DNA from 2 places in the Pokkaliibacter sp. MBI-7 genome. Region 2 is predicted to be linked to the other one. Evidence: riboswitches for the same ligand, from Rfam matches in the RefSeq annotation. Region 2 holds a riboswitch; the other holds the start of a gene.

Region 1 (4,397 bases), 2.8 Mb from region 2:
TTCGGCGATGCCACCGACCTTCTCCAGCGCCTGATAGATCGGCACCGTGCCGATGGGCACCGGGCTGTTACGCAGAATCCACTCGCGGGTTTCATGAATGTGCTTGCCCGTCGACAGATCCATGATGGTATCCGCACCCCAGCGAATGCCCCAGGTCATTTTTTCCACTTCTTCCTCAATGGAAGAGGTGACCGCCGAATTACCGATATTGCCGTTAATCTTCACCAGAAAGTTACGGCCAATAATCATCGGCTCCAGCTCAGGGTGATTGATATTGGCCGGAATAACAGCGCGGCCACGGGCCACTTCCTCACGCACGAACTCAGGGGTGATGTCCTGTGGAATATTGGCACCCCAGGAATGACCGGGAGCCTGCGTCTGCAGCAGGGCATTTTCTCTGGCCAGCTGCAGCTTCATATTTTCGCGAATAGCGATGAATTCCATTTCCGGCGTAATGATGCCCCGGCGGGCATAGTGTAGCTGGCTGACATTCTGACCGGCTTTGGCACGACGGGGATGGTGCTTCAGCTCAAAACGCAGTGCATCCAGACTGGGATCATTGGCACGACGACGACCGTACTCCGATGTCAGACTGGTCAGCAGCTCAGTGTCCTGACGCTCTTCAATCCAGTTGGCACGCAGATGAGGCAGCCCCTTACGGACATCGATCTGTACCGCGGGATCAGTGTAAGGACCAGAGGTGTCATATACCCGTACCGGTGGATTCTCTTCAGCACCAAACTGCGCAGGTGTGGGAGTCAGAGTTATTTCCCGCATCGGTACACGGATGTCTTCCCGTGATCCCTGAATATAGATTTTTTGTGAAGCGGGAAACGGCTGCACGGCCGCATCGTCGACCTTGGCGCGCTGACTCAGATGATGTTCAAGCATGGCTCTGTCCTTTTCTGTTGTTCTCTCGGCCAGATCCTGTGCCCGGCGCAACAGCGCGCGAGGCCTGGGATCCTCACGGCGGTGCTAGGGTTGATTATCAGTCATAGTGATGGAAGCACTGCCGGCAGAATCCTCTGACCACCAGTGATGAAAATGATGTACCGGGCCCAGCCCGTTGCCTACCTGCAACTGATCTGCAGCTCTCAGGGCATGATCCAGATAGGCCTTGGCCTGCGTCACCGCCTCTGCTAATGGCAACCCACAAGCCAGACCCGCAGTGATGGCAGCAGACAGGGTGCAGCCGGTGCCATGAGTATGGCGGGTCGCGATACGAGGGCTGACCAGACGACAGGACTGTGACGGAGTGAACAGCCAGTCCACCGCATCGCAGTCGCCGGGCAGATGCCCGCCTTTAATCAGCACGCCCTTAGCCCCCATGGCCAGCAGACGTTCGCCCAGACGCTGCATGCCGGCCTCGTCAACGGCTTCGGGCAGGCCTGTCATGGCAGCCGCTTCGGGCAGGTTGGGAGTGACCAGCGTGGCAAGCGGCAGCAACAGGCGGCAGAGGTTATCGATGGCTTCAGGCGCCAGCAGGGCATGACCACTTTTAGCAATCATTACCGGATCCACTACCAGAGATATGGCCCGGCCACGCAATTCATCAGCCACCGCGGCAATGATGTCAGCCCTTGCCAGCATCCCGGTCTTGCAGGCCGCGATGCGCAAATCATCAAGCACAACCTGCAGCTGCTGACGGACAAAGTCGGCACTGACTTCAAACAGCCCGTGTACGCCCTGCGTATTCTGTGCCGTCAGGCCTGAAATGACCGACGCACCGTACACACCGAGCGCAGAGAACGTCTTAAGATCAGCCTGAATGCCTGCCCCACCACCTGAATCCGAGCCTGCGATGGTCAGGGCCTGCGCGATGTGATGACGATGACTCTCCTGCGCGGCAGGAGATATCGGGCTGTCCGAAGTCGAAAGAGAAGAAGTGGTCACCAGGCCTCACCTTGTTGCCTTTCCAGCCGTCGCTGGTAAAGAGGTAGAAGACCCGCGTACAAAACCCAATGGCTGACATCGTCCCCGAGCGTAAAAACCACTATCAGAACCGGTACATGCAGACACGACTGCCGACCAGTCTGATCAGCAGTTTCAATACTCAGGAGGGAGAACAGGAGCCGGTGCGGGATGAGGTATCAGCAGACACCCGGAGTTGGCCACTCACTTGCACCAGACTTGCTTGTTTCCTACGCCAGTACGAACTGGATCAGGTTCACGGGTATCATCTCAGCCGTTGTTCACGGCACCCCGACAAGTAATTGACGCGCCCAGCAGGCGGTCGCTATAGGGCAGGCAGTGTAAAGAGCTTATTCAGGCAGTTCAAGCCTGAATAAAAAACCATCACTCATCCGCACCGTTCGACACCCCATCAGCACGATGCGTGCCGCTGCTATTACGTCTGATGATGCAAGTCAGCAATTTTGCTCATTGGCAGCGCTGAGCTGCGTCTCCTATAGTGTTCAGTCCGACTTGAAGGCCCATCTGGGAGTCCTGCCCCATGTCTACTTCTTCCTCCCGACTGCCCTGGCTGGTGCTGGCCGCAGGCAGTCTGATTCTGGCGTTGAACCTGGGCATCCGGCAGACCATGAGTCTGCTGATCCCCGATATGCTGACCATGCCCACCCTCAGCCTGTCAGCCATGGGTCTGGCCTTTGCCATCCAAAATCTGATCTGGGGTGTGGCGTCGCCACTGGCAGGCATGCTGGCTGATCGCTTCGGGACTGCGCGGGTACTGGCGCTGGGGGCGCTGATTTATGCCGGCGGGCTGGTGCTGACCACCTACGTTACTACCGCCTGGCAACTGAACCTCAATCTGGGTCTGATTCTCGGTCTGGGTGTCGGTGCAACGACCTTCCCACTGGTGCTCAGCGCGGTAGGCCGCGCGTTTCCTCCAGAGCAACGCTCACGGGCACTGGGTCTGGCCTCCGCCGGGGGATCAGTGGGTCAGTTTCTGATGGCTCCCATCATGGACAGCCTGAACCGCCATTTTGGCTGGCAGGAAGCGCTGTTGCTGGTGGCACTGATGGCGCTGCTGATTCTTCCCTGCGCCACGCAGCTGAAGGGCCGTCCGGCACAACCTGCGGCCGGCATGTCGCTGCGTCAGGCGGTGCAGCAGGCGGGTGAACACAAAGGTTACTGGCTGCTCAATCTGGGCTTTTTTGTCTGTGGCTTCCATGTTGCCTTTATCGCTACCCATCTGCCGACCTATATCAGCCTCTGTGGTATGTCCAGTGAAGTCTCGGCTCACGGTCTGGCCATGATTGGCCTGTTCAATATCTTTGGCTCGCTGACGGCAGGTTTCCTCGGTGCACGTTACCGTCCGAAGTGGTTATTGTCAGCGATCTATGGCCTGCGGGCACTGGTCATCCTGCTGTTCTGGATGGCGCCGAAAACGCCGGTGGTAGTGCTGATGTTCACAGCCGCCATCGGTTTTCTGTGGCTTTCTACCGTGCCGCTCACCACCGGCACGCTGGCACAGATTTTTGGCTCGACCTATATGGCGACTCTGTTTGGTGTGGTCATGCTGTCGCATCAGATTGGTGCTTTCTTTGGTGCCTGGCTGGGCGGCACGCTGATGGATATGACAGGCAGCTTTGATCTGATGTGGGGGATCTCCATCGCTCTTGGACTGATGGCCATGGTGATCCATCTGCCAGTGGATGACCGGCCGGTAACAGCCCATGCACAGCCCGGCGCGGCCTGACGGCCAGCGTTTTAGCAGACGGACGCAATATATTCCGGGCAGATGAAATACCGGGAAGAAGAAACAACAACGCCCCGACCAGCGGGGCGTTGTTGCTAATGAGTATCTGCAGCGCAGAGTGAGTAGCGTCAGCAAAGAGAGGGTTAATGTCTCTCAGGCTTCGATAATTTCGTGGCTGTGGGTAATTTCCACATCACCATTGCTCAGCATGATCGACACTGAGCAATATTTCTCTGCTGACAGCGACACCGCACGTTTGACGTGGGACTCCTTCAGACCACGGCCGGTGACCACAAAGTGCATATTGATTTTGGTAAACACTGCCGGCACCGCATCAGCACGTTCCGCTGCAATCTCAACGCGGCAGTCCGTCACGTCCTGACGCGACTTCTGCAGCATGGTGATGACATCGATGGATGAGCATCCACCCAGACCTGCCAGAATCAGCTCCATCGGGCGTGCGCCCTTGTTTTCTCCACCGATAGAAGGTGCACCATCAATATTGATCTGGTGACCGCTATCGGTCTCTGCGACAAAGTGAACTTTACCTTGCCATTTCACCACCGATTTCATTTCAACTCCTAAAAGCACTCAAAGGGTAAAGCGTTGTCCCCCTGGCTTCCTGCTGGCTCACGGCAAGCACAGCAACAGGCAGTACCGGGAAACCCGGGGTAGAAACTTCAGATTCTGTTCACTGTCTCAGAGCACATGCACTTAAAAGAACAGTGACCGCAGCTGC
Region 2 (4,397 bases):
ACTTGCTGTGTAGAGTGTCTGGTGAGCTGTAAATGATTAATCTGTATCTGCTGTGCGATACAAATCGACTAAATTTTGTTTTCTGTAGGGTGCGTTGATGGCACTACTTGATGAGAAATGGTCACGTTCTTAACGGGCTGACACTGATCAGATGATCATCAAAGGAAACTGATCAGCTGCCCTTTCATTCTTCGGTGTCTGAGCTTTTTCTGAAGAGTTGCCTGAGACTTTTTATTGCTGCCACAGTGAGGATAGGTCAGGCAGTAAGGGATGGATGCAAATGATTAGCTTGTTCGTCATGTTGTATTCCATATCTCTCTAACTGATAAACCTCAGACTAAAAAGGGTTTGTTCATGTTTGCACTAGGATAAGGCGAAATGTTGGAGCCTTTGCTCCATCACGTGCAGCGTAAGAGCAGAAATCATCACTCCACTTCAAATGCCGGTGGTTTGCCGCCTGAATTAAACTCCGGCATTTTTCGATCCGCCATACCCTGGCCGTCTTTAAGAAACTTGATCATCAGACGCATGTTGTTTGGCGAATCAGCATTACGCATGGCAGTCTCTTCCGTAATCTTGCCTTCCTTAAACAGATTGAAGATGGACTGGTCGAAGGTCATCATGCCGATGTGGTTGGACTTGGCCATAATGTCTTTCAGCTCACCAATCTCTCCTCGCTTGACCAGCTCGCTGACACTGGAGGTTCGCAACAGGATCTCGAAGGCTGCACAGCGTTTACCATCAACAGTTGGTAGCAGACGCTGTGACACGAAGGCGCGAATATTCAATGAAAGGTCGTGCTGAATCTGGCGGTGGCGGTCTTCAGGGAAGAAGTTGAGAATGCGGTCCAGTGCCTGGTTGGCGTTATTGGCATGCAACGTCGACAGTGTAAGGTGACCCGTTTCGGCAAAGGCCAGCGCATATTCCATCGTGTCACGGTCACGAATCTCGCCGATCAAGATGAGGTCTGGCGCTTGTCGCAGTGTATTCTTCAACGCCTCGGCATAACTATGGGTATCCATGCCTACTTCGCGCTGGTTGATGATCGATTTCTTGTGGCGGTGCAGGTATTCGATCGGATCCTCAATGGAGATGATATGACCGGCGTGATTACTGTTGCGGTGATCGATAAGTGCTGCCAGAGAGGTTGATTTGCCGGAGCCAGTGGAGCCGACAAACAGCACCAGGCCTTGTTTGTCCAAGATGACTTCGCGGAGTACAGGTGGAAGACCCAGTTCGTCAAACTGAGGAATCACGGTCTTGATGTTACGTATCACCGCGCCAATCTGACCACGCTGAATAAAAAGGTTGACCCTGAAGCGGCCGACTCCGGGGACTGACAAAGCAAAGTTCAGTTCCTGCTGCAACTGGAACTCGTCAATTTGAGGTTGAGACATCACCGCAAAAAGTAGCTGTTTAACCTCATCAGGGCTGACGGCATCGGCCATCGCAGTGAGGACACCATTGAATTTGACGCTTGGAGGCGCGCCTGGAGACAGGTAAAGGTCTGAGCCGTCGTCATCGACCATTTTGCGTAGTAAATCGACAAGTTCCATAGCGGAGCCTTTTCCTTATTGATTCTGAGTGCCGCAGACCTTCAGGTCATATCTCGTCGTGCGAATATACATTCAACCATCACCAGCGTGCTTGCCTGTCGCCACCGATATGATTGAGGTATTATGCCGCCTCGGCTCAACGGGGTGCCAACCTGCATGCAGGTGCTGAGAGGTGATCTTCTGTCACTAACCCGTCGAACCTGATCCAGATGATACTGGCGCAGGGATTTGAGTCCAAGTCCGCTACTGCGCCACTTCTTTTATTTTTGGGAGATGTGGCATGAATACCCGTATGTCTATCAAAGCTGTCTTACTGTGCATGGCAATGGCAAACTGTCTGCCGGTGTTTGCCGCAGGGGAGACCCTGACAGTCTACACCTATGATTCCTTCACCGCTGATTGGGGGCCTGGCCCCAAGGTCAAGACGGCCTTTGAACAGCAATGCAGTTGCACACTGAACTTCGTTGCGTTGGAGGATGGTGGCAGCATGCTGCAGCGTCTGCGTCTTGAGGGGGAAGCCACTCCCGCAGACGTCGTGCTGGGGCTGGACATGAATCTCATGGCCGATGCTGCAAAAACCGGTCTTTTCGCCCCCAGCGAGACTGATCTTTCTGTACTTAAGTTACCGGTCAAGTGGGATGACGGTATCTTTGTGCCCTTTGACTGGGGCTACTTTGCTTTTGTCTACGACACCCAGAAACTGCCTCATCCACCCACCAGCCTGCAGGCGTTGGTGGACGCACCAGATGATCTGAAGATCATTATTGAGGATCCACGGACCAGTACCCCTGGTCTGGGTTTGCTGATGTGGGTGAAGAAGGTCTATGGCGATAAAGCCCCGGAGGCCTGGGCCAAGCTAAGCAAGAAAACGCTGGCTGTCACCAAAGGGTGGAGTGATGCCTACTTCAATCTGTTCATGAACGGTGAAGCGCCCATGGTGTTGTCCTATAGTACCTCGCCTGCTTATCACATGGCTGTGGACAAGACGGATCGATATCAGGCCGCTGACTTCAGCGAAGGCCACTATCTTCAGGTTGAGGTTGCCGCACGCCTGAAGACCAGCAAGCATGCTGATCTCGCAAAGCAGTTCATGGCCTTTATGCTGACACCCGCATTCCAGCAGGAGCTGCCGCTGGGGAATGTAATGTATCCAGCCGTGGACATTGGCAAGGCGCTGCCCGATGCCTATGGCAAGCTGATCGTCCCAGGTAAGACTTTGCTGTTTACCCCTGACGAAGTGGCCAGCGACAAAAAAGCGTGGGTTGACGAATGGCTGGAAGCAACCAGTCGTTAAGGATGCTGAAGACAACCACTACGTGAGCAATCCCCCATTTTCTCATCCGCGCTGGGTCACACTGCCCGGTATGGTGGCGGCGCTAGTGCTGATCCTGATCGTTGTGTCGGCGATGCTGGCGCTGGTATGGATGTCACCGGCGCTACCATGGGCATCACTGTGGCAGGATGCCTATCTGCAGCGCATAGTGCGTTTCAGTCTGTGGCAGGCAACCTTGTCGTCCTTGTTGGTTGTGTTGCTTGCAATACCTCTGGCCCGAGCTTTGCTGCGTCGTCCTGCCTGGCCGGGGCGCAAGCTGCTGCTGAGGATAATGGAACTGACACTGGTGCTGCCCCCTATTGTGGTGGTGTTTGGTCTGGTCGCGGTGCATGGGCGTCAGGGATGGCTACCGCAGCTACTCTCTGGGCTGGGCTGGCAGCCTCCTAACTATCTTTATGGTCTGGGTGGCATCCTGCTGGCGCATATTTTCTACAATCTTCCTTTGTGCGCGCGATTGTTGTTACAGGAGCTGGAGCGTATTCCTTCACAGCACTGGCGTCTGGCTGCCCAGCTTGGCCTCAGTAGTCGAGGCGTGTGGCTGATGCTGGAGTGGCCTGTCGTGCGACGAGCATTGCCACGATTACTGGCGCTGGTTTTCACTCTGTGTTTTACCAGCTTTGTCATCGTGATGACGTTAGGCGGCGGGCCTCGTGCTACTACGCTTGAAGTCGCTATCTATCAGGCGCTGCGTTTCGATATGGATATTGGTCGTGCAGCCTTGCTGGCCATACTGCAACTGCTCATCTGCGCCTTGCTGTGGGTTGTTTCGGGACGTCTGGGCGGGATGCCGTCATTAACTCCCTATACGCTTTATCGACATTGGCCTCGTGCCGACAGTCTGGGCAGCAGCCGCTATGTCGATAGCGGCTGGATTGGGATGTTGTGGCTACTGTTGCTACCGCCATTGCTGGCCGTGGTGCTCAACGGATTGGGAGGCATCTGGTTGATGCTGGGGCGACATGAACTGTGGGCTGCCTGGTGGTTGAGTATCAAGCTGGCATTGGTTGCGGGAGGGTTGGCAACGATAGTCGCAACGCTTCTGCTCAGTGCTGCGGGGGGCTATGCCCGTCGGGGAGATCAGCGTATAAGTGCGTTGACAGAGGTCAGTGGCCACCTGACGTTGCTAATTCCTGCAATGGTGCTGGGTACGGGCTGGTTTGTATTGCTTCGCCCCTGGGTATCCCTGACCGAGCAAGGCTACAGTCTGGTGGTGTTTGCCAATACCCTGATGTGCCTGCCGTTTTTGATGCAGGTTCTGCGTGGCCCTCTGAACAGTCTGGATGAGCCGAGCCGGCGGCTTGCAGATACACTGGACGTTCGGGGCTGGTATCGATGGCGCTGGTTGCTGTGGCCACGGCTCAAACCTGCAATGGCGCTGGCCCTTGCGTATGGAATGACATACTCCCTTGGTGATTTCTCCGTCGTCGCTTTATTTGGCAGCCCGTCGCAGCCTACATTGCCTTTGTTGTTGTACCAGCTGCTGGGTAGCTATCGGTTGAGGGAGGCAG

The links. A riboswitch is a leader RNA that binds a small molecule or an ion and turns the genes downstream of it on or off. The one in region 2 is predicted to bind thiamine pyrophosphate.
Region 1: another riboswitch for thiamine pyrophosphate. It lies ahead of thiD (bifunctional hydroxymethylpyrimidine kinase/phosphomethylpyrimidine kinase); the one in region 2 lies ahead of thiB (thiamine ABC transporter substrate binding subunit).

What each region holds. Positions count from the first base shown of each region.
Region 1 is NZ_JARVTG010000001.1:1,034,209-1,038,605, forward strand. Features, by position in the region: gene thiC (phosphomethylpyrimidine synthase ThiC) at 1-891, opposite strand, end outside; gene thiD (bifunctional hydroxymethylpyrimidine kinase/phosphomethylpyrimidine kinase) at 976-1,893, opposite strand; TPP riboswitch at 2,122-2,215, opposite strand; gene QCD60_RS04585 (MFS transporter) at 2,453-3,658, shown strand; gene QCD60_RS04590 (OsmC family protein) at 3,812-4,231, opposite strand; gene trpC (indole-3-glycerol phosphate synthase TrpC) at 4,373-4,397, opposite strand, start outside.
Region 2 is NZ_JARVTG010000001.1:3,834,943-3,839,339, forward strand. Features, by position in the region: gene QCD60_RS16930 (PilT/PilU family type 4a pilus ATPase) at 426-1,556, opposite strand; TPP riboswitch at 1,687-1,801, shown strand; gene thiB (thiamine ABC transporter substrate binding subunit) at 1,849-2,850, shown strand; gene thiP (thiamine/thiamine pyrophosphate ABC transporter permease) at 2,873-4,397, shown strand, end outside.